3 regions of the Serpentinimonas maccroryi genome follow, and region 2 is predicted to be linked to each of the others. Evidence: predicted binding sites of a transcription regulator. Region 2 holds the regulator's gene; each other region holds the start of a gene.
The links. Region 2 encodes FliA, which starts transcription of late flagellar genes. Its sites were predicted from a motif close to CTAAAGTTTNNNNNNNNNNNGCCGNTA; they were not measured.

Region 1: the regulator FliA is predicted to act here: its motif matches at 1,241-1,267, upstream of SMCB_RS06160 (flagellin N-terminal helical domain-containing protein).
Region 3: the regulator FliA is predicted to act here: its motif matches at 5,276-5,302, upstream of SMCB_RS01325 (flagellar protein FliT).

What each region holds. Positions count from the first base shown of each region.
Region 1 is NZ_AP014569.1:1,331,002-1,340,393, forward strand. Features, by position in the region: gene clsB (cardiolipin synthase ClsB) at 1-14, opposite strand, end outside; gene SMCB_RS06150 (endonuclease/exonuclease/phosphatase family protein) at 11-742, opposite strand; gene SMCB_RS06155 (Uma2 family endonuclease) at 739-1,128, opposite strand; gene SMCB_RS06160 (flagellin N-terminal helical domain-containing protein) at 1,377-2,237, shown strand; gene fliD (flagellar filament capping protein FliD) at 2,443-3,900, shown strand; gene SMCB_RS06170 (flagellin N-terminal helical domain-containing protein) at 4,134-4,997, shown strand; gene SMCB_RS06175 (glycosyltransferase) at 5,112-8,846, shown strand; gene rfbF (glucose-1-phosphate cytidylyltransferase) at 8,843-9,392, shown strand, end outside.
Region 2 is NZ_AP014569.1:426,168-435,559, forward strand. Features, by position in the region: gene flhF (flagellar biosynthesis GTPase FlhF) at 1-1,147, shown strand, start outside; gene SMCB_RS01895 (hypothetical protein) at 1,140-1,880, shown strand; gene SMCB_RS01900 (RNA polymerase sigma factor FliA) at 1,855-2,571, shown strand; gene SMCB_RS01905 (hypothetical protein) at 2,601-3,050, opposite strand; gene flgM (flagellar biosynthesis anti-sigma factor FlgM) at 3,047-3,400, opposite strand; gene flgA (flagellar basal body P-ring formation chaperone FlgA) at 3,504-4,181, opposite strand; gene flgB (flagellar basal body rod protein FlgB) at 4,462-4,890, shown strand; gene flgC (flagellar basal body rod protein FlgC) at 4,903-5,310, shown strand; gene SMCB_RS01930 (flagellar hook assembly protein FlgD) at 5,331-5,987, shown strand; gene flgE (flagellar hook protein FlgE) at 6,019-7,293, shown strand; gene SMCB_RS01940 (flagellar basal body rod protein FlgF) at 7,332-8,075, shown strand; gene flgG (flagellar basal-body rod protein FlgG) at 8,106-8,888, shown strand; gene SMCB_RS01950 (flagellar basal body L-ring protein FlgH) at 8,979-9,392, shown strand, end outside.
Region 3 is NZ_AP014569.1:292,829-302,220, forward strand. Features, by position in the region: gene fliI (flagellar protein export ATPase FliI) at 1-755, opposite strand, end outside; gene SMCB_RS01305 (FliH/SctL family protein) at 871-1,587, opposite strand; gene fliG (flagellar motor switch protein FliG) at 1,574-2,575, opposite strand; gene fliF (flagellar basal-body MS-ring/collar protein FliF) at 2,617-4,338, opposite strand; gene fliE (flagellar hook-basal body complex protein FliE) at 4,516-4,851, shown strand; gene SMCB_RS01325 (flagellar protein FliT) at 4,902-5,213, opposite strand; gene SMCB_RS01330 (ComEA family DNA-binding protein) at 5,327-5,674, opposite strand; gene SMCB_RS01335 (CoA pyrophosphatase) at 5,900-6,559, shown strand; gene SMCB_RS01340 (CobD/CbiB family protein) at 6,644-7,585, shown strand; gene rsgA (ribosome small subunit-dependent GTPase A) at 7,679-8,620, opposite strand; gene SMCB_RS01350 (M48 family metallopeptidase) at 8,617-9,392, opposite strand, start outside.

The DNA.
Region 1 (9,392 bases), 900 kb from region 2:
AAGGGGTGCTTCATGGCCAGCCCAGTTCGGCAATCAGCGGCAGGTGGTCCGACATGCTGCGCCAGGCCTTGCCGTGCGGCACCTGCGCGTGCAGCAGGCGCAGGCCGCGCACATACACCCGGTCCAGGTACAGCAGCGGCAGCCGGGCCGGGAAGGTGGGCAGGCGGATGTCCTCGAAGGTGTGCAGGCCCAACAGCGCCATGGGCTTGTGCAGGCGCTGGTCCCAGTCGTTGAAGTCGCCCGCCACCACCAGCGCCTCGTGGTCTGGCACGTGCTGCTGCACAAAGCGCCCCAGCGCCTGCACCTGGCGCGCGCGGCTGGCCGGGATCAGGCTCAGGTGCACCACCACCACATGCACCGGGCGCTGCTGCACCTGCAGCGTGACGTGCAGCATGCCGCGGCGCTCGAAGCGCAGGTCGGTCACGTCGTGGTGGCCGTGGCCCAGCACCGGCCAGCGGCTTAACAGCGCGTTGCCGTGCTCGCCGTGGCGCGTGATCACGTTGCTGCGGTAAACGGCCTCGTAGCCCTCGGGCGCCAAAAAGTTGGCTTGGTCGCCCGCGGGCCAATGGGCAAAGGCGCGCTGCATCTTGCGGTTGACGCCGCGCACCTCTTGCAGGCAGACCAGATCGGCGTCGAACTGCTCGACCGCGTGCACCAGGTTGTGGATTTCGAGCCGGCGCGCCGGGCCTAGGCCTTGTACGCCCTTGTGGATGTTGTAGGTGGCAACGCGCAGCGAATTCATGCCCCAATCATGCCAGCAAAGCGCGCCTGTGCAGAGGGGTGACTGGCCATCGGCCAAGCCAGGCTAGGCGTCCGCGCCCCACTCCACATCTTGATAAACCTCATCGACGCCGAGTTCGGCCTCGAGGCAGTCCACCGCCAGCGTCTGGCCTGCTGCGTAGTGCGCGGGCAGCCAGCCTTGGGTGCGCCTGTAAACCGCGGCTTGCGGCGTGCCGCCGGGGTCAGGGCCACCGCCAGGGCATTTACGATCAGGTTATGCCGGTCGGTGGCGCCCACCATGGCATAGACTTGGCCGTCGATGTGCTCGTGGCGCCACTCGCTCTGGCGCTCGCCCGCCAGGTAATCTTCGGGGCTGATGTGCGGCTTGCGGGCGGGCAGAGGGGGCATGGCACGGGGCTCCTGGGGCGGTGGCGGGGTCGAGCGGATGCGGGTCGAGCGGTGGCAGATTCAAATTCTGGCTACAAGCTGCGCAGGGCGCAAGAATATTTGCAATTGCGCACTCAAGTTTACGCGCTCACACCCGAAAACCTACATAACGGACTTGCACAAGGGTTCGTCGTCAAGCCAGCATGGGGTTGGTTTTGACCCTCCGGCCCAGCCGGGGTGATTCGTAACTGCTTCCTAGGAGCTGCATCATGGCCATGACCATCAACACCAACGTCAATTCGCTCACTGCCCAGCGCAACACGATCGCCACCCAGAACTCGCTCGCCACCTCAATGCAGCGGCTCTCATCGGGCTTGCGCGTCAACAGCGCCCGCGACGACGCCGCTGGTTTGGCCATCGCCGACCGCATGAACACCCAAGTGCGCGGAATGAACGTGGCCATCCGCAACGCCAACGACGGCATCTCGTTGGCGCAAACCGCCGAAGGCGGCTTGGCGGTGATTGGCGACATGCTGCAACGCATGCGCGAACTCTCGGTGCAGGCCATCAACTCCACCAACACCTCCGGCGCTGCGGGCGATTTGGCCGCCCTGAACCAAGAGTTCACCCAGTTGCGCGACGAGGTCAACCGCACCATCAGCGCGGTGCAGTTCAACGGCACCAACCTGTTTACCACCACCACCGATTTCGCCTTCCAAGTGGGCGCCAACTCGGGCCAGACCATCACCATCGCTGGCGCGGCTCTCAACATCAATGCCGCCGCCGGAGGCATGTCGGGGGTGACGCAAGGCGCTGGCGGCGCTTCGGCCCTGAACACCACGACGAACGCGGCCAATTCCGCCGTGCTTGTGGCGCTCGACACGGCGCTATCTACCCTCAACGCCACCCGCGCCACCTTGGGTGCGGTGCAGAGCCGGTTCGAGAACACAGTCAACTTCTTGCGCTCGTCGGTTGAAAACCAGGCAGCTGCCCGCGGACGCATCATGGACGCCGACTTTGCCTCTGAAACCGCAAACCTGAGCCGCGCCCAAATCCTGCAACAAGCTGGCACCGCCATGATCGCCCAAGCCAACCAGTTGCCGCAAGGTGTGCTGGCCCTGCTGCGCTAAAGCAGCGCGGGGCGCGCACGGGAAGCGCCCCTGCAAGGCCAAGGTCTGCACGTCACCTCGTGCGCACCTTGGCTTTGTGGCTTTGGGTCGGCTTGGCACGTGCCAACGGCGGCGGTTTTTCTGGCTTGGTTTTTTCGGCGCTCCCTGCTATAAACGGTGGGCTGCGGTTTGTCACCACCGCGCCCACTCGCCTTAGGAGTTCATCATGGCCCTCTCATCGCCCGGCATTGGCAGCGGCCTCGATGTCAACGCCATCGTCAACCAGTTGGTGGCGCTCGAGCGCCGCCCCATCCAGCAGTTGCAAGCCCAAGCCAGCGGCTTGCAAACGCGCATTTCGGCCTATGCCCGCGTGCGCGCCGACCTCGCTGGCCTGCAAGACGCCGCCAGCCGCCTGCTCGACCCCGGCCTGTGGGGCACACGCAGCTTTAATACCTCCAACAACAACACCGTGAGCGGCAGCGCCACCGCCACGGCCCTGACAGGCAGCTTTGCCGTGCAGGTGGCGCGCTTGGCGCAAACCCAGGGCACAGTCACCGGTGCACGCGCCGTCGATACCCCGGTAGGGGTGGCGGGTACGCTCGAGATTCGCACCGGCACCTGGAGCGGCAACAGCTTTGCCGGCGGCGCGCCAGTGGCGGTAGCAGTGCAGGCCGGCGACACCCTGAGCACCCTGGCCAGCCGCATCAACAACACAGCCAATGCCGGTGTGAGCGCGCTGGTGGTGCGCAGCGGCGGCCAAGAGCAGCTCTTGTTGCGCGGCAGCAACACGGGTGCGGCGGCTGGTTTTGAGGTGCGCGCACGCGACGCCGGCGGCGCCGCCGTGACCGACGGCACGAGCGCGTTGGGCAGCTTCAACCACTTTCACAGCGGCACCGCCCTGGTGGGCATGAGCCGCACCCAAGATGCGCTCGACGCCCAGTTCAGCATCGACGGCATCGCGCTCAACTCACCCACCAACACCGTGCGCGACCCGGTGCCCGGCGTCACGCTCAACCTGCAGGCCACCACCACCGCCAGCCTGCCCGGCAGCGCAGCCACGGCGGTGCAGGTGAGCGTGCAAGCCAACCACACCGTGGTGCGCGAAGCGATCGAGACCTTTCGCACCGCCTTCAACCGCATCAGCGCCACCTTGGCCGAACTCACCCGGGTAGACCCGGGCGGGCGCAACAACGGCGCGCTGCAAGGCGACGCCACCGCCATCGGACTGCAAAACATGCTGCGCCAGATGGTGGGCAGCCCGGGCGGGCCCACGGGTGCGGCCCTGGGCCGCTTGAGCGACATGGGGCTGCAACTGCAGCGCGACGGCAGCCTGAGCAGCAACGCCACGCGGCTCGACGCCGCGCTGCAAAACCCAGCCGCCTTGCGCAGCCTGCTGGCTGACACCGCCGGCACCGACAACGCCGGCGGCGTGGCACGGCGCTTGCGCGACTTTGCCATGGCCGCCAACGGCATCCAGGGTGCCGTGAGCGGGCGCAACACCGCCTTGCAAGCCAGCGCCGAGCGCAAGCAAGACCGCATCGAACAGATGGAAGAGCGCCTGGTGCGCACCCGCGCCAACCTGCTGGCGCAATACAGCCGGCTCGACAACTCGCTGGGCGCCATCAACGGCTTGGGCAGCTTCGTGTCCCAGCAGCTGGCGCAGTGGAACCGCAACACCGGCTGACACGCTGCGCCCACCGCGCCCGTGTGTTTGCAGCAGCCCACAGGGCGCGCTTTAAGCCCGGCGGCGCTTAAACGCCCGTTAAGCCCAGCCATTGCCCCGTTTATCGGGGTTTTGTTTTTTTGCACCGGATGAACAATTCGACCATCACCCGGTGAGCCTGCACAGCGCCCTAGAAAGCAGCTCCTGCCGAGTGGATTGATAACTCCCGTCGATCCTTTTCTTGGAGAGCTTTTATGGCCATGACCATCAACACCAACGTCAATTCGCTCACAGCCCAGCGAAACGCGATCACCACCCAAAACTCGCTCGCCGTCTCCATGCAGCGGCTTTCGTCGGGCCTGCGCGTCAACAGCGCCCGCGACGACGCCGCTGGTTTGGCCATCGCCGACCGCATGAACACCCAAGTGCGCGGCATGAACGTGGCCATCCGCAACGCCAACGACGGCATCTCGCTGGCGCAAGTGGCCGAAGGCGGCTTGTCCGTGATGGGCGACATGCTGCAGCGCATGCGTGAGCTCGCGGTGCAGGCCATCAACTCCACCAACACCTCCGGCGCTGCGGGCGATTTGGGTGCCCTAAACCAAGAGTTCAGCCAGTTGCGCGACGAGGTCAACCGCACCATGAGCGCGGTGCAGTTCAACGGCACCAGCCTCTTTATCACCACCGCAGATTTCGCCTTCCAAGTGGGCGCCAATTCGGGCCAGACCATCACCATCTCTGGCGCGGCCCTCAACATCAACAATGCAACCGGTGGCATGTCGGGCGTGACGCAAGGCGCTGGCGCGGCCTCGGCCCTGAACATCACGACGAACGCGGCCAATTCTGCCGTGCTCGTGGCGCTTGACACGGCACTGTCTACCATCAACGCCACCCGCGCCACCCTGGGCGCGGTGCAGAGCCGGTTCGAGAACACCATCAACTACTTGCGCACCGCCGTCGAGAACCAATCGGCCGCCCGCGGCCGCATCATGGACGCCGACTTTGCCGCCGAGACCTCCAACCTGAGCCGCGCGCAAATATTGCAGCAAGCCGGCACTGCTATGATTGCCCAAGCCAACCAGCTGCCCCAAGGCGTGTTGCGGCTGCTGCAGGGCTAAATATCCGCAGGCACCCCCCAAAATTAAGCCAGCTGCTGCCCAAGCCCGTGAGACTACCTAGCCTGTGCAAGCACGGCAGCTGAAGTTTAGGCCCACAATCAGTGGAGACTGCTTTTGGATATAAAACGCCTGCTGCCCGCTGCGCCCCTGCCGTGCTCCAGCCAGTATCTACACGCCAGCCAGCCCTACTACATCGTAACCATTGCTTACGATCACCGCTCGGCTGGTGCGCGGCTGCTGCACGAGCTCTGCAGCCTACTGAACCAACTCGGTTTCGAGGCGCACTTGCAAAGCCCGAGCTTATCGGGCCAGCATTGGACTTCGCAGCTCACCGAGCCGATCAAGCTCGCGCACTACCGCGCCGGCAAAAAACCCATCGTCATCTACCCCGAAGTCACCAAAGGCACGCCCTTGCAACTGGGCCTGCCGGTGCGCTACGTACTCAACTATCCGGGCTATTTTGGCGGCGACTCGAGCTACAGCAACGACGAAATCGTCTATGCCTATCACCGCGTCTTCTACCCAAACCCAGACGCCCCCCTGTTGCGCCTGCCTACCCTCGATGTCAGCAGCACCCAGCACGGCGCCCTGGAGCCATCGCAGCGCACCCAAATCGCTTACTACCACCGCCGCTACAGCGCTGTCGGCGGCAAGGTGCGCGATTTTGGCCCAGACGCGATCGAAATCACTTACAGCACCCCAGCCACCCATGCCGAAACCTTGGGGCTGCTCAAAAAAGCCCGGCTGCTCTACACCTACGAAATGTCGGCCTTGGTTTCCGAGGCCTTGCTCTGCGGCTGCGCCGTGGTGCTGCTGCCCAACCCCTTGACCCTGAACCTGGCCGAAAAAAAGATCTTGTTCGAAATCGACGATTTGCAAGGGGTGTCGTGGGGCGACGATCCACATGACATCGAGCGCGCCCTGGCCACGGTGCATTTGGGGCGCGCGCAGGTACTTGGCCTCTTTGAGGGCTGGCTTGAGCAACTGCAAGCCTTTATCGAGCGCACCCAAGCGGCCGCCAGCGCCCTGCCCTTCGAGCGCGCTTGGCCCCAAGCCACCATCGACCGCCTCCCTGGCGCCTACACCCAAGCCGCCGACTTGGCCGCACGCGCCGACCGGCTGCATTGGCAGGCCGTGCACAAGCAATACGCCCAGTGGCGCCAGCGCAGCACGCTGCGCGAGATCGACGCCGCGATTTACGCCGAACACTTGGCCGCCGGCCGGGTGCAACCGCTGAACGTGCTCATCGACCAGCGCGACGCCAGCACCGACGCGCTGGCCGACACGCTCGACAGCCTGGGCCAGTGCCTAGGCCAGCCCGCGGCGTTGCACATCGTGGCGCACGAACCGGCCCCGGCGGCCTTGGCCGAAGCCCCCGGCGTGGTTTGGCACCAGCTACCCTCCACAGGGCCTCTGGCTGGTGGATCTTTGGCAGCCCTCGATCTGCCCAGCGCTTGGACGCTGCTGCTGCGCAGCGGCACGCAGTTGAGCCCCCAAGCCCTGATGGAATGGGGCTTGGCGCCGGCGCAATTCCCCCAAGCCCGGCTCATCTACGCCGACGAAGACCAAGCCCACGCCGACGAGCAGCAGCGCTACCCGTTTTTCAAGCCCGACCCCAACGTCGAGCTGCTGCGCTGCATCAACTACCTCGGCCCAGCCGTGGCAGTGCACACCCACACCTGGCAGCAGCTGGGCGCGCCGTTGCCCGGCGCCGAGCTGTACGCGGCGGCGCTGGCGCTGCTGCAGCAGCACGGCCGCGAGATGCTCGGCCACATCAGCACCGTGCTGGCGCACGCCGCGCCGGGTGCCGCTTCGGCAGCCGAAGAAGCGCGCGAGTTCGACGCCGCCCAGGCCCTGCTCGTGCCCGCCGTGGCCACGCGCCTGCAGCCCCTGCCGCGCCTAGGCACTTGGCTGCCCGAGCACGCGCTGCAGGGCCAGCCGCTGGTGTCGCTGGTGGTGCCCAGCGGCTTGAAAACCGGCTATCTGCGCTGCCTGCTGCAAGCCACGGCCAAGCTAAACGACTTGCCGCTGCACGAGGTGATCGTGGTCTGCCAACAGGCGCAGGCCGACGAAGTGGCGCGCGCTTGCGCGGGCGCCGTGAGCGTGCCCCTGCACTGCGTCACCCTGCCAGACGGCGAGTACCAGCACGCCGCCGCGCTCAACGCCGGCGTGGCGCGCGCCAGCGGCGAGTTTGTGCTGGTCTGCGACGACGACACCGAAGCGCTGCACGCCGGCTGGCTGGCGCGGCTGGTGGCCATAGCGCAGCAAAGCGAGGTCGGCCTGGTGGCGCCGCGCCTGCTCTCAAGCAAAGAGCGCGACCCCAAAGTGGTGGGCGGGCCGGTCTTTCTGGGAATCCAAGGGCTGGCGGCGAGCTACTGTGGCGAGCAGCAGTGGCTAGCCGAAGCCGGCGTCTATTCGCGCCTGCAATTAACCCAAGACTGCAGCGCGGTGGCCGGCCACTGCTTTGTGCTGCGCAAAGCGCATTGGGAGCGCGTGGGTGGTCTGCGCGCCGAACGCTACCCGCTCTACTTGCCAGTGCTCGACTTGTGCCTGCGTTTGGGAGCGCTCGGGCTGCGCCACGTCTGGACGCCCTTGAGCAACTGCGTGCACCACGGTGGCAAAACGCTCGAGCAGCGCCGCCACGACATCCACGACCGTGTGCGCTTAATGGACCAAGAACTGGCCGAACGCCAGCAGATGCTCGCCGACTGGGCCGCCGAACTGGCGCACGACCCCCACTACAACCGGCAGTTGTCGCTGTTCAAACCCTTTGACATCGAAGCACACATCGTGATCGACTGGAACCCGTTGCGGCGCGACCGGCCGCGGGTGCTGGCGCCCCCGCTGCACAGCGGGGCCGGCCAGTACCGGGTGGTCGAACCGCTCAACGCGTTGCAAGACGCCGGACTGGTGCAAAGCTGCGTCATCATGCCCCTGCCCGGTGGGTCCAGCCGGATACTGCAACCGCTCGAGCTGCGCCGCGCCGAACCCGACCTGCTGGTGCTGCAACACTCGGTGGACGACGCCCAGCTTAGCCAGGTGCGCCAATACAAAACCGCCGCCCCAAGCATACCCATCGTGCAGATGGTCGATGACCTTCTGGGCGAAGTGCCAGACAAGCACCCCCACCGCGTGTTCCAGAGCCGCGAAGGGCACCAGCGCATGGTGCAAGCCCTGCGCGCCAGCGACCGCCTGATCGTCACCACGGAAGCACTGCAGCAGCACTATGGGCAATACCTGAGCGATGTGCGGCTGGTGCCCAACAGCCTCGATACGCATTGGTTTGGGCTCGAGCCCAAGCGCAACCCACCCGGGGCGCGGCTGCGCGTGGGCTGGGTGGGGGCCGGCCAGCACCAGGGCGACCTGGAGCTGATCGAGCCCATCGTGGCCGAGTTTGCACACGAAGTCGATTGGGTGTTCATGGGCATGTGCACCGACGGCATCCGGCCCCACCTCAAAGAGATGCACCACTTCGTCTCCATCGCCGACTACCCGGCCAAAATGGCTAGCTTGGGGCTAGACATCGCCATTGCACCGCTCGAAGACAACCTGTTTAACCGCTGCAAAAGCAACCTGCGCCTGCTCGAGTACGGCGCCATGGGCTGGGCGGTGGTTTGCTCCGATGTCGCCACCTACCGCACCGACGCGCCGCCAGTGCTGCACTGCGCCAGCCTCGACGACTGGCGCGCCGCGCTGCGCCGCCTCATCGACCAGCCGGACGAACGCAAGCGCCTGGGCGCAGCGCTGCAGCAGTGGGTGCAGCGCCACTACACCTTGCGCGGCCTGCAGCAGCGCTGGTTTGAGGCGCTGTTTGCCGCCTCCCCCACCAACCCCCAGGACAGCGCATGAAAGCCGTCATCTTGGCCGGCGGCTTGGGCACGCGCATCAGCGAAGAAACCACGCTGCGCCCCAAGCCCATGATCGAAGTGGGCGGCAAGCCGCTGCTGTGGCACATCTTGAAAATCTACGCCCACCACGGCATCAACGATTTCATCATCTGCTGCGGCTACAAAGGTTTTGTGATCAAGGAGTACTTTGCCAACTACTTCTTGCACATGTCGGACGTCACCTTCGACATGAGCAACAACCGCATGGAGGTGCACCAGCGCCACGCCGAGCCCTGGCGCGTAACGCTGATCGACACCGGGCTCGAGACCATGACCGGCGGCCGCCTCAAGCGCATTGCGCCCTACCTGAACGCCAACGAAACCTTCTGCATGACCTACGGCGACGGCTTGGCCGACGTCGATGTGGCGGCTTTGTTGCGTTTTCACCATGCGCACGGGCTGCAAGCCACCCTCACCGCCACCTTGCCACCTGGGCGCTTTGGCGCGCTCGAGGTGAGCGGCGCGCGCGTGCAATCGTTTCGCGAAAAACCCCAAGGCGACGGCGCCC
Region 2 (9,392 bases):
TCACGCCCAGGGCGCGGCGCCTCCACGCCTCGCAGCGCCCGAGCGCGATGGCTTTCGGGTCCAGCCAGACGAGCACGACTTCCGCTTGCGCTTCACCCAGTCCGCGCCTGAAGCAACCAAGCCCAAAGCTCGGCCTGCGCAGTCCAGTCCGGCGCCCGAAGCGCCCAAAATTCCCAAGGCTGAAGCCACGCCCAATGCCGCTGCGCGCCTGACCGAGCAAATCGACAAGCTGCAAACGCTGATGGAAGAGCGCCTGAGCACCTTGGCTTGGCTCGGTCAGGCCAAGCAAAACCCGATCGAGGCCGGTCTGCTGCTCAAACTCATCCGCTGCGGTTACTCGCCCACGGTGGCGCGCGCCGTGATGGAGCGCCTGCCCGAGCGCTACGCTCCTGCCGAGGCCTTTCGCTGGACGCAAGAGGTGTTGGCGCGCAACCTGCGCACCCACCGCGAAGCGGGCCAGCTGTGCGACGAGGGCGGGGTGTTTGCGCTGGTGGGAGCCACCGGAGTGGGCAAAACCACCACCGCCGCCAAGTTGGCGGCGCAGTGCGTGCAGACCTATGGGCCCAGCAGCGTCGGCCTGATCACGCTCGACAGCTACCGCGTGGCCGGCTACGAGCAGCTGCGCTCCTATGCCCGCATGCTGGGCGTGGTGGCGCACCTGGCGCACGACCGCGCGGCGCTGCAAGACTTGCTCGAGCTGCTGGCCAACAAGCGCATGGTGATCATCGACACCGCCGGGCTTGGGCAAAAAGACCCACGCATCGCCGAGATGATGGAGCTGCTGGACTCACCCAGCATCAAAAAACTGCTGGTGCTCAACGCCGGCGCCCACGGCGACACGCTCGACGAGGTGGTGCACGCCTACGTGGGCAGCGGCCTACACGGCGTGATTTTGTCCAAACTCGATGAAGCCGCGAAGCTCGGGCCGGCGCTCGACACCTTGATCCGGCACCAGCTGGTGCTGCGCGGCCTGAGCACGGGTCAGCGCGTGCCAGAGGACTGGCAGCGCCCTGATGCCCCGACGCTGGTGCGTTTATCAATGGCCACCAGCAGCAAATCGTCTTTTGACCCCAAAGAGGCCGAGCTGCCCTTCTACTTTACCGAATCGGGCCAGGTGCGGGTGCCTTTGGATGGCCGCCATGTTTGAATCCGGCTTCGACCAAGCCACAGGGCTCGCGGCCCTGCACTTGCAGCCCCCCAAGCGCTTGTTGCCGGTGGTGCACAACCCCGACCCGGCGCTGGCGCAGGCGGCACTGCTGCGGCTCGAAGACGGTTTGATGGATTTGGGTTTAAGCGTGCTGCCGCTCGATGGCATGCCCGAGACCGGTGGCGCGCTTTCCAAGTCGAGCGTTTGGCTGGAGCAGTCGGAGCAGGCGCTGCCCGAATCTGGGGTGTTGCTCTGGCAGGCCCCGCTGGAGGCGTGGGCGGTGCGGTTGGCCGATACCCAGGCGCGCCCGCTGGTGCTGCTCAATGCGGCCCCGGCGAGCTTGGTGAGCGCCTACAACGCCATCAAGGTGTTGTGGCAGGTGGCGGCCCTGCAGGCGCTGGTGCTGTGGCTGCCCGATGCCGACCTAGCCGCGAGCCAGTCTGCGAATTGGGATCGAGGCATAGAGCCAGATCCGGTTCGAACACTGCGTCAGCAGGCTTTGCGTCACCTGGGTCTGAGGCCAGCGGTGTGGCCACTCGGGTATGATCGTCAGCGGGGTGTCTTGGACCCAGCGGCTGGCGAATCCTGCATGCAACGGGTTCTGGAAACGGCGTTGGTGCTGCAAGATAGCGTGAGACAACCCCATGTACATTCCTTTTCACACCAGTTTTTCGCGCTTTCAGCCGACCAGACCCGCTCAGTTTCTGATGTACACCGCCAAAGGCACGCTTGACCGCGATGCCCAACTCAGACGCCATAGCCCTTTGGTGCTCCGTTTGGCGCATCATTTGATGGCGCGACTGCCCGCCAGCGTCGATATCGATGACCTGATCCAGGTTGGGATGATCGGTCTCAACGAAGCCCTGACGCGCTACGACCCGGCGCAAGGGGTGCAATTCGAGACCTTTGCCAGTCAGCGCATCCGTGGCGCCATGCTCGACGAGTTGCGCGACGGCGACTGGCTCTCACGCAGCTCGCGCAAGCAACAAAAAGACATCGAGGCGGCGGTGCAACGGCTGGAACAGCGCCTGCAGCGGGCACCGCGTGAATCCGAGATCGCGCTCGAGCTCGGGCTGTCGCTGCCCGAATACCAGGAGATGCTGGGCCGGGTGCGCGGCTCGCAGCTGGTCTATCTCGAGGACTTGACCGGCGGGACGGAAGACGAGCCGTTTCTTGACCGCTTTTTGCCCGCCGACGAAGGTGCCAACCCACAGGCTCAGTTGAGCGTGCAGCGCATGCGTGCGGCCTTGGTCGAGGGCATCAACAAACTGCCCGAGCGCGAGCAGCACGTGATGAGCATGTATTACGAACATGACATGAACCTCAAAGAGATCGCTGCCGTATTGGGTGTGACCGAGTCGCGCGTGAGCCAGTTGCACAGCCAGTCGATCGCCCGGCTGCGGGCCCGGCTTCGTGCCCACTAAAGCACGCGGGCCCAAACAGCTTCGGCGTTTCAGGTTTTGAAGTAGCCCGATGCTGCCCCGTTGCTCGAGGCAAACGGGCTGGCGCGCCCAGCCAGGCGGCTATAGGCTTTGACGGCGTCGGCTGGGAAAAGCACATCAAGCGCACGCTGCGCTTGTGCCGACAGGCGGGTGTTGGTCTGGCTGATTTGCTGGATATCGGCGCCTAGGCGCTGCAATTGCAATGCAACCTCAGCAGGTACGGCCGCGCCCTGCGTGGCGGTTTTCTGCAGCAGCGGCAGGTGGTGGGCCATAGACCGGTTCAGTTCTGCGACGGCAGCAACCAAGGCATCCGCGTTTTCGCCATCTATAGATTCCAGCGCCAAGCGCTGCACCGCAGCAACAGCCCCGCGCAAGGCCGTCAAGGTCTCAAGTGCCGCGCGCCAACCGGGGTCGCCAGCAGGGGTGGGCGGGGGCTTGCGCACCAAACCCGGGTTGCTCATCGCATGGGGGCAGAGCCGGTTTCAGAGCGGGGTGCAGAGGCCGCCACGCCGAGCATTTCACGCGCCTGAACCAGCACCTGATCGGCGATGGCTTCGGCGTTGACCGAAAACGAACCGTTTTGGATTGCGCTGCGCATGGCCTGCACCTTTTCGGCGTTGAAAACGTCGGCGCCGGAGCGCGCCACGTTATTGGTCATGGTCTGGGTCACGGCCGAAAGCCGCACCTCGACACTGGCCGCGGTTGCGGACCCGGTGCTGCCAACCGCCTGAGCGGGCACGGCTGCCCGATCCAACATTCGCGTGGACGGACTAACTGCAGCAGGCTTGTCGGTGAGGTGATTGACGTTCATGACGCGCTCCAAACCCCCAGATAAGAGGGGCACTTGAGAGCCTTATCGGCCGAATGAAGCCCGACTTTAACCTTTTTTTGCGGTTCTGGCTATGGCGCTGGTGTCACAGGCGTACAGCGACTGTGTCGGCGTTGATGACCACCCCGTTGACGATTTGCCGATTCGGTAGCCGCACCCGCACCGCTTGGCCGAGCACCCCGTGGCTGAGCGCGGTACCACTGGCGCTTAGTGTAAAGCCCGCGCCATCGAGTTGCAATTTTACTTGGCTGCCCGAGGCAAACATTTGCGGTGCGCGCACCATGCCGTTGCGCAGCACTTGCCCAGGTTGCAGCGCGCTGACCGCCGCCAGGCCCAGCCATTGCTCGGAGCGGGTCAGCGGTGGCGAGGGGTGCGCGGCCCAGTCGATCTCGGTGAGCTCTAAGTCGGACTGGGTCAAGGTGGTACCGGCTCGCACTGGCTGGCGGATGACCCAAGCCGGGCCCCAGGCGCGCACCTCGATGGGCAAAAACACCGTCCAAGCCACCGGGCCTTGCACGCAGCGCAGCCCGATGCGGGTGCGGCCCCAGAGCCGCGTGTTGTTGGGCATAAAGGGTTCGACACGGGCGCATGGGGCCAATTGCAGACGGCTGTCGAAGCGCCCAACCACCACCTCGGGGCGCAAGGGCAAGTCGGAGCTGGCTTGGGCGATCAGCTGTTCGTTGATCCAGCGCTCGGTCTGTTGCGACCAGGCCTGGTGTGCCGGGCTGGGCTGGGTGGAGGCGGCGGCACCGCTCAAGCCCATTGCGAGCGCCAATACCCACCCCAGCAGCAGGGCGGCACGCCGCACGTGGCTGCGCTGCGGTCTTTGGCAGGAGCAGAGTGGGTTCGGGCGCATGGGGGCAGGTATGGGCATGAACTGTGTTGCAGCACTGTAGCCCGGTCGTGGGCGTGAGTTGAGCGGAAATAACCGGCTTACAGGCCGCTTATTCAGGGCTTAACCAGGGCTCAAGTTTTCCACAATCGCGGCATCGGGGCCGGATTCGCTGCAAGCGCCCCCCAACCGCAAGCCGCAGGAGCGCAAGATGTTTGAGCCACTGACCCGGCGTCTCGAGTTCTTCTCGGACGCGCTGCAGTTGCGGGCCCACCGCCAGCAGGTGTTGGCCAGCAACATCGCCAACGCCGACACGCCCGGCTTTGTGGCGCGCGACTTCGATTTTCGCCAAGCAATGGACAGCGTGCGCTCGCGCGGCCCCGAGCTGCGCGCCGGGGCCATGCCAGTGCTCACCGGCGGCAACGCCCAGCATCTGCGCACAGCATCGGCCCTGGCCGACGTACCCGACCGCAACCGCGTGCAGTACAGCGTCCAGACCCAGCCCAGCCTCGACGGCAACACCGTGGACCTAGACCAACAGCGCGCCAACTTCATCCACAACGCGGTGCAGTACGAGTCCACGCTGCGCTTCATCAACGGCCACGTGCGCACCATGCTCAGTGCCATCCAAGGCCAGTAAAGGAGCACCATCATGTCGATGTTCACCATTTTCAGCGTCTCGGGCAGCGCCATCAGCGCCCAAGCGCAGCGCCTCAACACCGTGGCCAGCAATTTGGCCAACGCCGACGCCGTGGCCGGTCCCGATGGCCAGGCCTTCCGCGCGCGTCAGGTGGTTTTTCAGACCGTGCCTATGGGCAACAACCCGGCTTCGCAAGGGGTGCGGGTGCAAGACGTGATCGAAAGCCAAGTGCCCAACCGGCGCGTGTTTAACCCGCAGCACCCCAACGCCGACGGCGAGGGCTACGTGACGCACTCCAACGTGAATCCGGTCGAAGAAATGGTCAACATGATCTCGGCCTCGCGCTCGTACCAGAACAACGTCGAAGTCATGAACACCGCCAAACACCTGCTGCTGCGCACGCTGCAGATGGGCCAATAAGCGCACACCGGAGCCTCGCCATGTTTATGTCTGCCCTGAGCCGCACCGAGATCGATGCCTACAACGCCAAAGGCGGCGCGCAAGGCCAGGCCACCGATCCGCAAGCGGCGCAAGACCGCTTCCTCAAGCTCTTTGTGGCCCAGTTGAGCAACCAAGACCCGCTCAATCCCATGGACAACGCGCAGATGACGAGCCAGATGGCGCAGATCAACACCGTCACCGGCATCCAGCAGCTCAACCAGACCGTCAAGTCGTTGGCCGAGCAGTTTGGCCAGACGCAGGCGGCACAAGCCGCGAGCTTGGTCGGGCGCCAAGTAGTGTCCCAAGGCAACGCGCTGAGTGTGCACAACGGCGTGGTGCAGGGCAGCTTCAGCCTGCCCCAAGCCAGCGACAGCGTGCGCGTCGATGTGCTCGGCCATGCGGGCGAGTTGCTGGGCAGCACCAGTCTGGGCCCGCGCGGTGCCGGCTTGCAGCACTTTGACTGGGTGCCCGAAGGTGTGGATGCGGCGCGCGTGGCCTCGATGCAGGTGCACGCCATGGCCAATGGCCAGGCGCTCACGGCCATGCCGCTGGCGCGCCAGCGTGTCGAATCGGTCGGCATCATCGAAGGCCAAGTGCACCTGCGCGCCGCCGACGGCAGTACCCTCAAGCAGCAAGACGTGCTGGCCTTTTTTTGAACCCAATTTCCAGCATTGATTGGAGCACGACATGAGTTTTCAAACCGGTTTGTCAGGCCTGAACGCGGCTGCACGCAACCTCCAGGTGATCGGGCACAACATCGCCAACGCCAACACCACCGGCATGAAAGCCAGCCGGGCCGAGTTCGCCGAGGTTTATGCCGCCGCTTTGGGCGCGACTGGCGGAGCCAGCGCCGGCATGGGGGTGCAAGTGGCCGCGATAGCGCAACTGTTTACGCAGGGCAACCTAAAAATAACCGGCAATCAGCTCGATCTGGCCATCAACGGGGCCGGGTTTTTCCAAGTCAATGCCCCCGATGGCAGCCCACTGTTTACCCGAAACGGTGAGTTCAAACTCGATAAAGACGGTTTTATCGTCACCAACACCGGCGCGCGCCTGCAAGGTTTTGACACCGACGCGTTGGGTCAGCGCACCAGTGCCGTGACCAGAGACCTGACGCTGCCTACCGGTCAGCCGATTCCGCCACGAGCCTCTGGCATCACTGCGGCCAACCCCTTGAGTCGAGGCATAGAGATCACGGCCAACCTCGACGCGGGTGCGGCGATTGAGTCGCCTCCGACGGCCCCCCTGACGGAGGCCCAAAAGCGCTTTGGTACCGCGCTCAATGCGTTTGATGAGCAAGGCAGCCCGGTTGCCGTGCAGCTTTATTTCGTCAAGACGGCTGCCAACACCTGGCAAATTGCAGCCAGCTTGGACAATGGCAACAGCTTGTTGGCAGGCGGCGGCGCCCTGACTTTTGGTGCCAATGGCCAGTTGGTTTCTTCAGCCATCTCGAACATCACGATTCCGGCTGCGGTCGCTCCCGCCACCGTACCGAGTTCAGCGCTGACCATTCCCCTCACTCTGGCAGACCCTGCCGGCACCCCCACCCTGACCCAGTTTGGCTCCCGTTTTGGCGTTTTTGCCCTGACCCAAGATGGTTATGCCGCCGGCGATCTGACATCGATCGATATCGCTGAAAACGGCGTGGTCATGGCGCGCTACTCCAACGGCATTTCGCGTGCCGAAGGCCAGGTCGCTTTGGCCAACTTTCGCAACTTGCAGGGCTTGCAGCCGATCAATGGCGGCTTCTGGGCGCAGACCTTTGCGTCGGGACCTCCCACATTGGGCGGTCCGCAAGAAGGTGGAGTGGGTTTGGTGCGCCAAAATGCGTTGGAGGAATCCAACGTCGAACTGACCCAAGAGCTGGTCAACATGATGGTCGCGCAGCGTTCGTACCAGGCCAACGCGCAGACCATCCGCACGCAGGACCAGGTGTTGCAGACCCTGGTCAATATGCGCTGATGCCACAAGCTGCGCACTAAACGCCAAGGAGCCCGAGCATGGACCGCATGATCTATCTAGCCCTGTCGGGGGCCAACGCGGCCATGCACCGCAAGCAGGTGCTCACGCACAACCTGGCCAACGTGAGCACCAACGGCTTTCGCGCCGAAATGTCCACCTTCCGCTCGGTGCCGCTGCGCGGCGAGGGGGCGAGCACGCGTGCCTTTGCGCTCGAAGCCACCGCTGGCCACCTCGACACCCCTGGGGCCATCAACCAGACCGGACGCAACCTCGATGTGGCCGCAGCCGGACGCGCCTTTTTTGCCGTGCAGGCGCTCGACGGCACCGAGGCCTACACCCGCGCCGGTGCCTTGCAGGTGTCGGCCCAAGGGCAGCTGGTGGGCGTCAATGGCTTGCCGATGCTCGACGACGGCGCGGCACCGATCGCGGTGCCGGCCAACGCCCAGGTGATGATCGCCAGCGACGGCACGGTGAGCGCGCGCGTGGGCGAGGAGCCGCCGCAGGCGCTCGGGCGCCTCAAGCTGGTCACGCCCGACGACGCAGCGCAGCGCCTGGTGCGTGGCAACGATGGCCTGTTTCGCAGCGCCGACGGCGGCCCGCTGCCGGCAGACGCCACCGCCACGCTGATCGACGGCGCCCTCGAGGGCTCGAACGTGAACCCGGTCGAGGCCATGGTGGGCATGATCAGCGTGGCGCGCCAGTTCGAACTGCAACTGCGCATGCTGCAAAACGCCGAGCGCAACGACCAAACCGCCGCCCGCCTGTTGAATCTGCAGGGCTAAACCCGGCCCTTTGCACCCTAGGAGCACACCATGATTAACTCACTGCAGATCGCCAGCACCGGCATGCGCGCGATGCAAACCCAGCTCGACGTGATTTCGCACAATCTGGCCAACGTCTCGACCACGGGTTTTAAGCGCAGCAGCGCCATGTTCGAAGACTTGATCTACCAAAATCTGCGTCAGGTCGGGGCCCCCAACTCCGAGCAGGCCGAGCTGCCCACCGGTTTGCAGCTCGGGCTGGGGGTGCGCACCGTGGCCACCGCGCGCACCTTCACCCAAGGCAGCTTGCAAAAAACCGAAAACCAGCTTGACGTGGCGATCAACGGCGACGGTTTTTTCCAGATCGAAATGCCCGACGGCAGCACCGCCTTCACGCGCGACGGCAGCTTCAAGATCACCGCCGAGGGCCGCTTGGTGAACAACAGCGGCATGCCAGTGATCGGCGCGGTGACCATTCCGCGCGATGCGCGCAGCGTCACCATCGGCGCAGACGGTCAGGTGACGGTGCTGGTGGGCACCAACCCGGCGCCACAGCCGGCGGGCACGATCACGCTCGCCACCTTCATCAACCCGGCGGGGCTGGAGCCGCGCGGTCAAAACCTATTCACCGAAACCGCGGCCTCAGGTGAGGCGGCTGTGGGTGCACCCGGCAGCGAAGGGCGCGGCCCGGTGCTGCAGGGCTTTTTGGAAAGTTCCAACGTGAATGTGGTGCAAGAGCTGGTGGCCATGATCCAGACCCAGCGCGCCTACGAACTCAACTCGCGCGCCGTCCAGACCTCGGACCAGATGCTGGCGCGGCTGGCGCAGATTTGAAGCGGGTTGAAGCGATTCCGCAACCGCGCCCTTAAACCCAGCCGACCTTCCGGATTACGCATCATGAATCCCTTACTGCCGCGCAGGCCCATGGCTGTGCATTTTGTACGACCCGTACGCAGCGGCCCACGTGGGTCGGTGCTGCTGGTGACCCTGCTGGGCGCGCTGGTCTTGAGCGGCTGCGAAACCCTGTCGCAAGTGCCCCAAGTCGATCTGGTGCCGGCGCCGCGCACCCTCGACTTCCCGCAGGCGCAGGCCGCACCGGCGGCACCGCTCAACGGCAGCCTGTTTGCCGCCGCCACCTTTCGTCCGGGCTTTGAAGACCATCGCGCGCGCTTGGTGGGCGATGCGCTCACTATCCAGATCAGCGAACGCGTCAGCGCCACGCAAGAGAGCGCGACCACGGTCAACCGCAATTCGGAGCTCAGCGCTGGAGTGACCGCTTTTCCGCTGGCGCGTGCACGCGAGCTCGGGCGCTTGCGCACTGCGGCCGAGACCGAAAAC
Region 3 (9,392 bases), 130 kb from region 2:
TGCGCGCCTTGTAGGCGCAGCAGCGGCGGCGAGTCGGCCGGTGCCGCCACCACCACCGAGCGCGCCAGCCCGTCGGCGCCCAGAATGTCTTCGATGAACTCTTTGACCTCGCGCCCGCGCTCACCGATCAGGCCGACCACGATCACGTCGGCGCGGGTGAAGCGCGCCATCATGCCCAGCAGCACGCTTTTGCCCACGCCGGAGCCGGCAAAGAGCCCGATGCGCTGCCCACGCCCGACGGTGAGCAAGGCGTTGATGGCGCGCACGCCGGTATCGAGCGGCTGGCGCACCGGGGCGCGTTCCATGGCGTTGATGGGGTTGCGCTCGAGCGGGTCTATGGCCACCGCGCGCAGCGGCCCTTGGTGGTCGAGCGGTTGCCCGCGCGCGTCCACCACCCGGCCCAGCAGCCCGGCACCGAGCGGCAGGCGCAGCACGCCACGGTCGTTGGGGGGCTGCGGCTTGAGTGGGTCGCCCAGGCGCGGCTGTGGCCGGTAGGGGGGCAACTGGCGCACCCGCGCGCCGCTGGCTAGGCCTTGCACGTCGCCCGCTGGCATCAGGAAGGCGCGGTCGCCGTTGAAGCCCACCACCTCGGCCAGCACCGCGCTGTCGGGTTCGCCAGGGGTGTCGATCACGCACTGCGAACCCACCGGCGCGCGCACGCCTTGGGCTTCGAGCACCAAACCGGCCAAGCGCATCAGCCGGCCGCTGGTTTCCAGCGCGGTGTGCTGGGTGGCGGCTTGCTGCGCCAGCGCCATGAAGCTTGCCCAGCGCGGCGGCAGCGCCGGGCTTGGGGGCGCTGCGGCCAGGAGTTCAAAGGCGTGGGGTTCAGCGGCTTGGAGTTCAGGGGCTTGGAGTTCAGGGGCTTGGAGTTCAGACATCGGCTTGCCCTCCGGGCTGCCAGGGCTGCTCAAGCCCCAAGTTGGCCAGCGCCCGCTGCCAGCGTTTTTCGAGCCGTGCATCGACGCCGCCGTGGGCGCTCTCGACCACGCAGTCGCCCGGGCTCAGGGTGGGGTCGGGGTGCACCTGCACCGGCGTCTGCAGTGCCATGCCGTGCGCCTCCAGGGTTGCTTGATCGGCCAGCAGCGCGGCATCGAGCGGGTGCAGGCGCAAGGTGGCCGGGCGACCGTCGTCGATCAGCAGCGCCAGCGCTTCTTGCACCACGCTGCGCAAGGGTGGCAGCGGGGTGCTCAGCTCGCACCGCACCACCTGGCGCGCTAGCGCGCAAGCCAGCTGCAGCACCTGCTCGGCCAGCGCTTGCTCGAGCAGATCAAAACCCGCTTGCGCCTGGCGCAGCATGGCGTCGATGCGCTGCACCTGCTCGCGCTGCACTTGCAGGGTTTGCTGCTGCAGTTCGGTGCGCGTGCGTTCGGCGCCAGCCAGCAGGCCGGCTTCGTAGCCTTCGTCCCAAGCCTGCTGGCGCAGGGCCAGTGCCTGCTGGACATCGAGCACCTGTTCGGCATCGGTGGCTTGGGTCTCGCGGCCGGGTGTGCCGTCGCCGATGGCACCAAACAGCACCGCCTCTACCTCTTGCACCTCCTCTTTGGGGATGAAGCGCTGGTAATGCGAGGCGCGGCTAGACGAAGGCATCGTCGCCTCCGCCACCGATCGTGATTTGGCCCTCGTCGGCCAGGCGGCGCACCACTTTGAGGATGTCTTTTTGTTGCGCCTCGACCTCGGACAAGCGCACCGGCCCGCGCGACTCCAGGTCTTCTTTGAGCGCTTCGGCGGCGCGGCTCGACATGTTGCCGAGGATTTTTTCTTTGAGCTCGTTGCTCGCACCCTTGAGGGCGATCACCAGCGCATCGGAGGACACCTCTTTGAGCACCGACTGGATGGCTTTGTTGTCGAGCTTGTTCACGTCTTCGAAGGTGAACATCTTGTCCATGATTTTTTGTGCCAGGTCGGGGTCGGATTCGCGGATGGAATCGACCACGCTGGTCTCGAGGCTGGTGCCGAGCAGGTTGATGATCTCGGCCGCTGCCTTGGCACCCCCGAGCGAGCTTTTGCGGATTTTGTCGCCGCCGGCCAGCACTTGGTAAAGCGCTTCGTTGAGGTCTTTGAGGGCCATCGGTTGAATGCCCTCCATGGTGGCGATGCGCAGCATGACGTCGTTGCGCGTGCGCTCGGTGAACTGTTTAAGGATGCTGGCAGAATGGTCTTGGTCGAGGTGCACCAAAATGGCAGCCAGAATCTGCGGGTGTTCGTTGCGCAGCAGTTCGGCGACCGAGTTTGGGTCCATCCACTTCAGGCTTTCGATGCCGGAGACGTCGCCGCCTTGCAAAATGCGGTCGATCAGCAACGCCGCCTTGTCGTCGCCCAATGCACGCTTGAGCACGGCACGCACGTAGTTGTCGGTGTCCGAGACCAGCAGGCTTTGCGAGGCCGCTTCGGCGGTGAACTTGTCGATCACCCCATCAACCTTGTCTTTGCTCACGGCGCGCATGCGCGCAATCGTCTCGCCCAAGCGCTGCACCTCTTTGGGCGAGAAATGCTTGAATACTTCGGCCGCTTCCTCTTCGCCGAGCGACATGAGGAAGATGGCCGCGTCCTGCAGTCCGTCGTCTGTGTCAGCCATTGCGCGCTACCTTTGGGCTTGTCAAGGTCTTGATTGTCGCCTCAGCTGGCCGTCGCTGTCGATTCTCCGGTCATCCAACCGCGCACGATGTTGGCCACGGCCATCGGGTTTTCGCGTGCCAGCCGACGTGCGTCTTCAAGCCTCAGCTGCTCCACAGTCGTTTCGTTGGATGCCGGCGCGGGCAGGCCTGGGCGCTGGGGTGTATCGTCCACCAAGGCGTTGAGCTGGCTGCCGGGTGGTGCGCCCTCTGCGCCGGCCTCTGGGGGCGGCGCCGCCATGAGCTTGAGCGAGGGCCGCACCATGCCCAAGAAGACGATCAGAGCCAGCAGCAGCAAGCCCAACGGCCAAACCAGGGAGCGGATCAGGTCTTGCAGCCAAGGCTGCTGCCACAGCGGCAGCTCGACCGTTTCGACCACGGTGCGGTTGAAGGCGGCGTTCATCACGTTCACGGTGTCGCCGCGCGGTTCGCTAAAGCCGATGGCTTCGCGCACCAGCGCGTTGATCTGCGCCATCAGCTCGGGCGACAAGGCGGTGGTGGTGGGTTCTCCGCGCCGATCGGTGCCCTCAGCGTGGTTGAGCACCACGGCGGCGCTCAGGCGCCGGATGTTGCCGGTGGCCCCCCGGGTGACGGCCACGGTGCGGTCGACCTCGAAGTTGGTCACTTGCTCGCGCCGGCGGTTGGCTTCGGCGCTGCCGCCGGGCACGTTTTGCCCGGGCACCACACCCAAGGGGCCGGCGTCGGGGGCGTTGATCGGAGCCGCTGCGGCCCCCGGGGGCAAGTTGGCCACGGCGCCCGGCACGCCAGCCGGCGTTTGTTCGGTTTGGCTGCCGCTTTCGAGCAACTGGGCGCTGCGCACCGCGGCTTCGTTGGGGGCTTGGTTGGGGCGGAACTGCTCGCTGGTCTGGTCGGTGACCGAAAAATCGACGTCGGCCGTGACTTGGGCGCGCACGTTTTGGCGCCCGACCAAGGGCTCGAGCAGATCCAGGATGCGCTGGGCGTACATCTGCTCGACCATGCGCCGGTATTCAAGCTGGCGCGAGTCGATGCCGCTTTGGGCGCCGTCGGCGCTTTGCGACAACAGGTTGCCCTGCTGGTCCACCACGCTCACCGCCGCCGGGCGCATTTCGGGCACGCTGCTGGCCACTAGGTGCACGATGCCGGCGACTTGGGCGCGGTCGAGCACGCGGCCGCCGTGCAGGGTGAGCAACACGCTGGCCGAGGGCTTTTGCTGTTCCCTAAAAAAACCGGTCTGATTCGGCAGGGCCAGGTGCACGCGCGCCTCGGCCACGGCGTTGAGCGACGAGATGGAGCGCACCAGCTCGCCCTCGAGCCCGCGCTGAAAATTGAGCCGCTCCTGGAACTGCGTCATGCCCAGCCGGGCGGTGTCCATCAGTTCAAAGCCGACCACGCTGCCGCGCGGCAGGCCCTGCGCCGCCAGCTGCAAGCGCACATCGTGCACCCGGTCAGCGGGTACCAAAATGGCGGTGCCGCCTTCGGAGTGCTGGTAGGGTACGCCCAGTTGCGACAACTGTTCGATCACCGCGCCGCCGTCTTGAGGCGAGAGGTTGGCGTAAAGCACCCGAAACTCGGGTCGGCCGGCCATCAGGGCGGCCGCCACCAGCAGCGCCAGCAAGGCGGCCGCGCCCAGCCCGAGCATGAGCTTGCGGCCGCTGTCGAGGCGCGCAAAGCCCTGCACCAAGCGGTTGGGTGGGCCCGCAGTTTGGAGGGGTGGGGCGTCAACGGTGGCGACGGCGGTGTTCATGCGGGTGGGTGCGGGAGGACGGTTTTGGGGGCTGAGGGCATTGTGTGTGGCCCGGCCCCGAATCTAAAGCGGAAAAAGCCCTGCGAACGGGCGCTTTATCGGCCTCAAGTCGGGGTGTGAGCGGCCGTAGCATTGCCACTCATCGCATTGAGCCACCCGCCCTGCAAGGATCTAGCCATGGAATTGCGCCTCACCCCTCCCACGACCGTCGGCGCAGGCGCCCCGCGCCCCGCACGCCTGCCCGGCTTGGACTCGGGCGCCGGTGGATCGGCTGGGGCGGTGCCCGAAGCCGGCGGCTTTGGACAAGCCTTCAAGACCGCATTGCAAAACGTCAGCGCCGCCCAAGAGCGCGCGAGCCAGCTGCAGACCGAATTCCAGCTCGGCAACCCCAACGTGAGCTTGGAGCAAACCATGCTTGCGATGCAAAAATCACAGATCGGCTTTCAGGCCGCCTTGCATGTGCGCAACCGCATGATGCAGGCGTACACCGATGTGATGAACATGCAGGTATGAGGGCGTTTGTATGTTTCTAGATGGTGCGGCTGCAGCCCGATAAGGGAGCGTCAATGCAGCAGAGTGGACCGAGTCGGCCCCAGGTTGGCCCACAAATCATCGACGCAGGGCTCAACCAGTTCCCGAATCTGGGCATCATGGCGCAGCAGCGTGAGCATGATGCGTTGTTTGCGGGCGCGCTCTGTGGGCGTCAAATCTCCCTCTTGGCCGAGTTCGCGCAGGCGTTCGATCAGCACGGCGCAGGCGCTTTCGAGCCGCATCACGGCGTCCCAGTCGTGCGCCTGCGCGGCGTCGAGCATCGCTTGGCTGGTTCTTTCGATCGCTTGGTAGTGCTCGAGCAGGTCAGTAGGCATGGTGGACATGGTGGGCAGGTGGGTCGAAGGGCCAGATGAGATCTGTACAAATTCTCAAGTCGTGCTATCTATATCGTAGTGTTCTGCGCCAACTTGAGCGCTTACTGGGTGGAATGTGCCGCTCAGTTCTGGGCTTTGGTGGCTGCGCTGGCAGGGTGCACCGGCTCCAGCGGCTGCGGCACCATGGGTTGCCAACGCACCGGATTGGTCGGTGCATCCTGCCCCAAGGCTTTGCCATTGACCCGCAGACCGTTGGCTGACAGACGCGCGGCGGTGGTGGGGCCGACTCCACGCACCCGGTTGGAGAAATCGCTCCAGTTGGCGAATGGGCGCTGTTGCCGCGCCGCCACGATGCGCTCAAGCATCACCGGACCGATGCCTTTGATCGCATCCAAGTCGGAGGCGGAGGCGCGGTTGGCCTCTACGGCGTTGGCACCGGCCGAGGCCAGCAACAGCAAAACGCCGATCATCAACGCTGCCGCCACCAGGCTCCACCTCGATTGCCGCTGCACACGCCACTGCAATGGCCTCTGCAGCCCCCTGCGATTTACTGCTTTGCCTACGTAGACCATGGCTGCCTCTCCTGTGGTGCATACCCCGACACTGCACAATTCGAAGATCTTAACTGCAGCGGGCGCCTTGGGGCTGATTGGGGCGCCTGGTGCCTGCAGCGCCGACGCCCCCACCAACCGACGATGTTTGACCCCACCCAAGTGCCTGTGCTGGGCACCGATGCGCATCTGCCCGCCGTGGCGCCCGCCGAGTGCCAGCCGCTGGCGCTGCGGCGCCGTTTGGCGGCGCCGCCGCCGTGGCAGCCCGAGCTGTGGCATGAACCCCGCTTCATCGAGCGTGCGCCCAGCCGCGCTGCGGTGCTGATGGCGGTGCGCACCGGGCCGCAACCCACGCTGCTGCTCACCGAGCGCAGCCCCGAGTTGCCCGACCACCCCGGCCAGATCGCCTTTCCCGGCGGCAAGATCGACGCCAGCGACGCCAACGCCCAAGCCGCCGCTTTGCGCGAAGCGCAAGAGGAAATCGGGCTGCCACATCAGGTGGTGGAGGTGCTGGGCCAGCTGCCCGACTACACCACTGGCAGCGGCTTCATCGTCACGCCGGTGCTGGCCTTGGTGCCTGCCAGCCAGCGCCTACAACCCGACCCGCGCGAGGTGGCGGCGGTGTTCGAGGTGCCGCTGGTCTATCTGATGAACCCGGCGCACCACCGCCGCCACGAACTGCTCTGGCAAGGCCGCCGCCGGCAGTGGTTTTCTATGCCGTGGCACGACGGCACGCGCGAGTGCTACATCTGGGGCGCCACGGCGGCCATGCTGCGCAACCTGTACCGACTTTTGAGTGCTTGAGCCTAGGGCGCACCGCATCAAGCTGCCGGGCATGGCTGGCCCAAAGCTGGCCCAAAGCATCCGCGCTGGTTATGATGCCGACCCATGACCTTGTTTGCCCTCATTTTTGCATTGGTGCTCGAACAGGCGCGCCCCTTGCACGACGACAACCCGGCGCATGCTGCGTTGCGCGCGTGGGCGGCTGCGGCCCGGCGCTGGCTTGATGCCGGGCAATGGCACCACGGCTGGCTGGCGTGGGCGCTGGCGGTGCTGGGGCCGGTGGTGCTGGCGGTGTTGATCTACGGGCTGCTCAACTGGGTGCACGGCCTGCTCGGTTTTGCGTGGGCGGTGTTGGTGCTCTACCTGACCTTGGGCTTCAGGCAGTTCAGCCACCACTTCACCACCATCCGGGTGGCGCTGGAGTCGGGCGACGAGGCCGCGGCGCGGGCCGAGCTGGCGCGCTGGCAGGGGGTGGAGGTGGCCGAGCTGCCGCCGCAAGAGCTGCTGCGGCACGTGATCGAGCACTCGGTGCTGGCCGCGCACCGCCATGTGTTTGGCGTCATGGTGGCGTTCGTGGCCTTTGCCGCCATCGGGCTGGGGCCGGCGGGGGCGGTGTTGTACCGCATGGCCTTGCACTTGGCGCGCCACTGGCCGGTGCGCACCACGGTGCAGGCCGAAGACGCCTCGGCCGCGGCGGCGCGGCGCGGCTGGCACGTGGTGGATTACTTGCCGGTGCGTGCCACGGCGCTGGCTTTTGCGGTGGTGGGCAATTTTGAAGAAGCGATCGCCAACTGGCGCCAAGACGGCGCCCTGAACAAGGGCAACGATGGCTTGCTGCTGGCTGCCAGCGCCGGAGCCATGAACGTGCGCCTAGGCAGCGGCCCCCCGCTGGGCGAGCCCCTGTACACGCCCGAGCTGGGCTGGAGCGAGTCGGACGCACGCGTGCCCCAGCTGGCGCACCTGGCCAGCATGGTGGGGCTGGTGTGGCGCGGCGTGCTGCTGTGGCTGCTGCTGCTGGCGCTGGCGCTGTTTGCCCGCGCTTGGTAGAGAGGTATGAGAGCTAAGGGCTGGGCTGGGCGCGTTTAGGGGGTCTAGGCCTTGGCCCCTGCGTGTGCAAACCCGTGCGCACCACCGCCGGCGTCAATAGCGCGGCGCCGCGCTGAGCTCGCGGTGCAAATCCACATAAAGCCGGTAGCGCTGCTCGTGCACCGCCTGGCCCACGGCGGCGCGCACCGCGCAACCGGGCTCGTGCAGGTGGGTGCAGTTGTAAAAGCGGCACTGCCCGCAGTGCGCGGCCAAATCGGGCATCAGCTGCGCCAGTTGCTGCGGCTCGAGGTGGCGCAGGCCAAACTCCTGGAAGCCGGGGGAGTCGATCAGCGCCGAACGCCGTTGCCCATCGAGCCAATACCAGCTGCTGCTGGTGGTGGTGTGGCGGCCCGAATTGAGCGCCCGCGACACCGCCCCCGTGGCCGCCATGGCGCTGGGGATGAGCCGGTTGATGAGCGTGCTTTTGCCGGTGCCCGAGGGGCCCAGCACCAAGGTCGTGCGGCCTTCTAGACGCTGGCGCAGGGCATCTAGCGTGCTGGGGTCGCTGCCCTCGTGCAGGCACAGGGGCAGCACGTCTTGCCCAAAGGCGCGGTAGGGTGCCAAGCGCTGCCAGGCGCTGTCGAAGGCCGGGCCCAGGTCTAGTTTGTTGAGCACCACCAACGCGTCGATATGGGCCGCAGCAGCCGCCACCAGCGCCCGGTTGAGCTGGCTTTCGGAAAACACCGGGTCGGCGGCCAGCAGCACCAGCACCAAGTCGAGGTTGGCGGCAAAGGATTTGGTGCGCAGTTCGTCTTGCCGATACAGCACGTTGCGCCGCGGCAGCGTGCGGCTGATCGAGCCGCCGTCGCCGCTGGGCTGCCAGCAGACCCGGTCGCCCACCAGCGGCGCGTCTTTGCGGCCAGGCAGGTGGCACAACAGGCGCCGGCCGTCGTCGGTCTCGATCCAGCAGTGGCGGCCGTGGGTGCCTACCACCAAGCCTTGCAGCTCGTCGCCCAGCGCCGCGCCGCCGGAAGCGCCGCTCGGTGGGAGCCTCATGCGCCCAAGCGCGCCAAGCGCTCGCTCGCCGGCGGGTGCGAGTAGTAAAAGCGCACGTAGAGCGGGTCGGGGGTGAGGGTGCTGGCGTTGTCTTGGTACAGCTTAAGCAGGGCGCTGGCGAGGTCGCGTGGGTCGGCGTGCGCCGCCGCAAAGGCGTCGGCCTCGAACTCTTGCCGGCGCGACAGCGCGCTCATCCAAGGCGAGGCAAAAAAACCGACCAGCGGCGTCACCAGCAAAAACAGGATCAGCGCCAGCGCCCCGTTGGGCTGCATCAGGTTGGGCGTCACGCCCAAGCCGGTGTAGAACCAGACTTGCTGCGCCAGCCAGCCCAGCAAGGCCAAGGCGCCCAAGCTCAGCACGGCCATGAGCACAATGCGCTTGAGGATGTGGCGGCGCTTGTAGTGCCCGAGCTCGTGCGCCAGCACGGCGTCGATCTCGCCGGGCGCGAGTTGCTGCAACAGGGTGTCAAAAAACACCACCCGCTTGGCGGGCCCAAAGCCGGTGAAGTAGGCGTTGGCGTGGGCGCTGCGCTTGCTGCCGTCCATCACGAACAAGCCTTGGGCCTTAAAGCCGCAGCGCGCCAACAGGGTTTCGATGCGGGCTTTGAGGGCCGGGTCTTGCAGCGGCTCGAAGCGGTTGAAGAGCGGGGCAATCAGGCTCGGGTACAGCACCAGCAGCAGCAGATTGAAGGCCATCCACAGCGCCCACGCCCACAGCCACCACAGCGGGCCGGCGGCCTGCATCAGCCACAACAACAAGGCCACCACCGGCA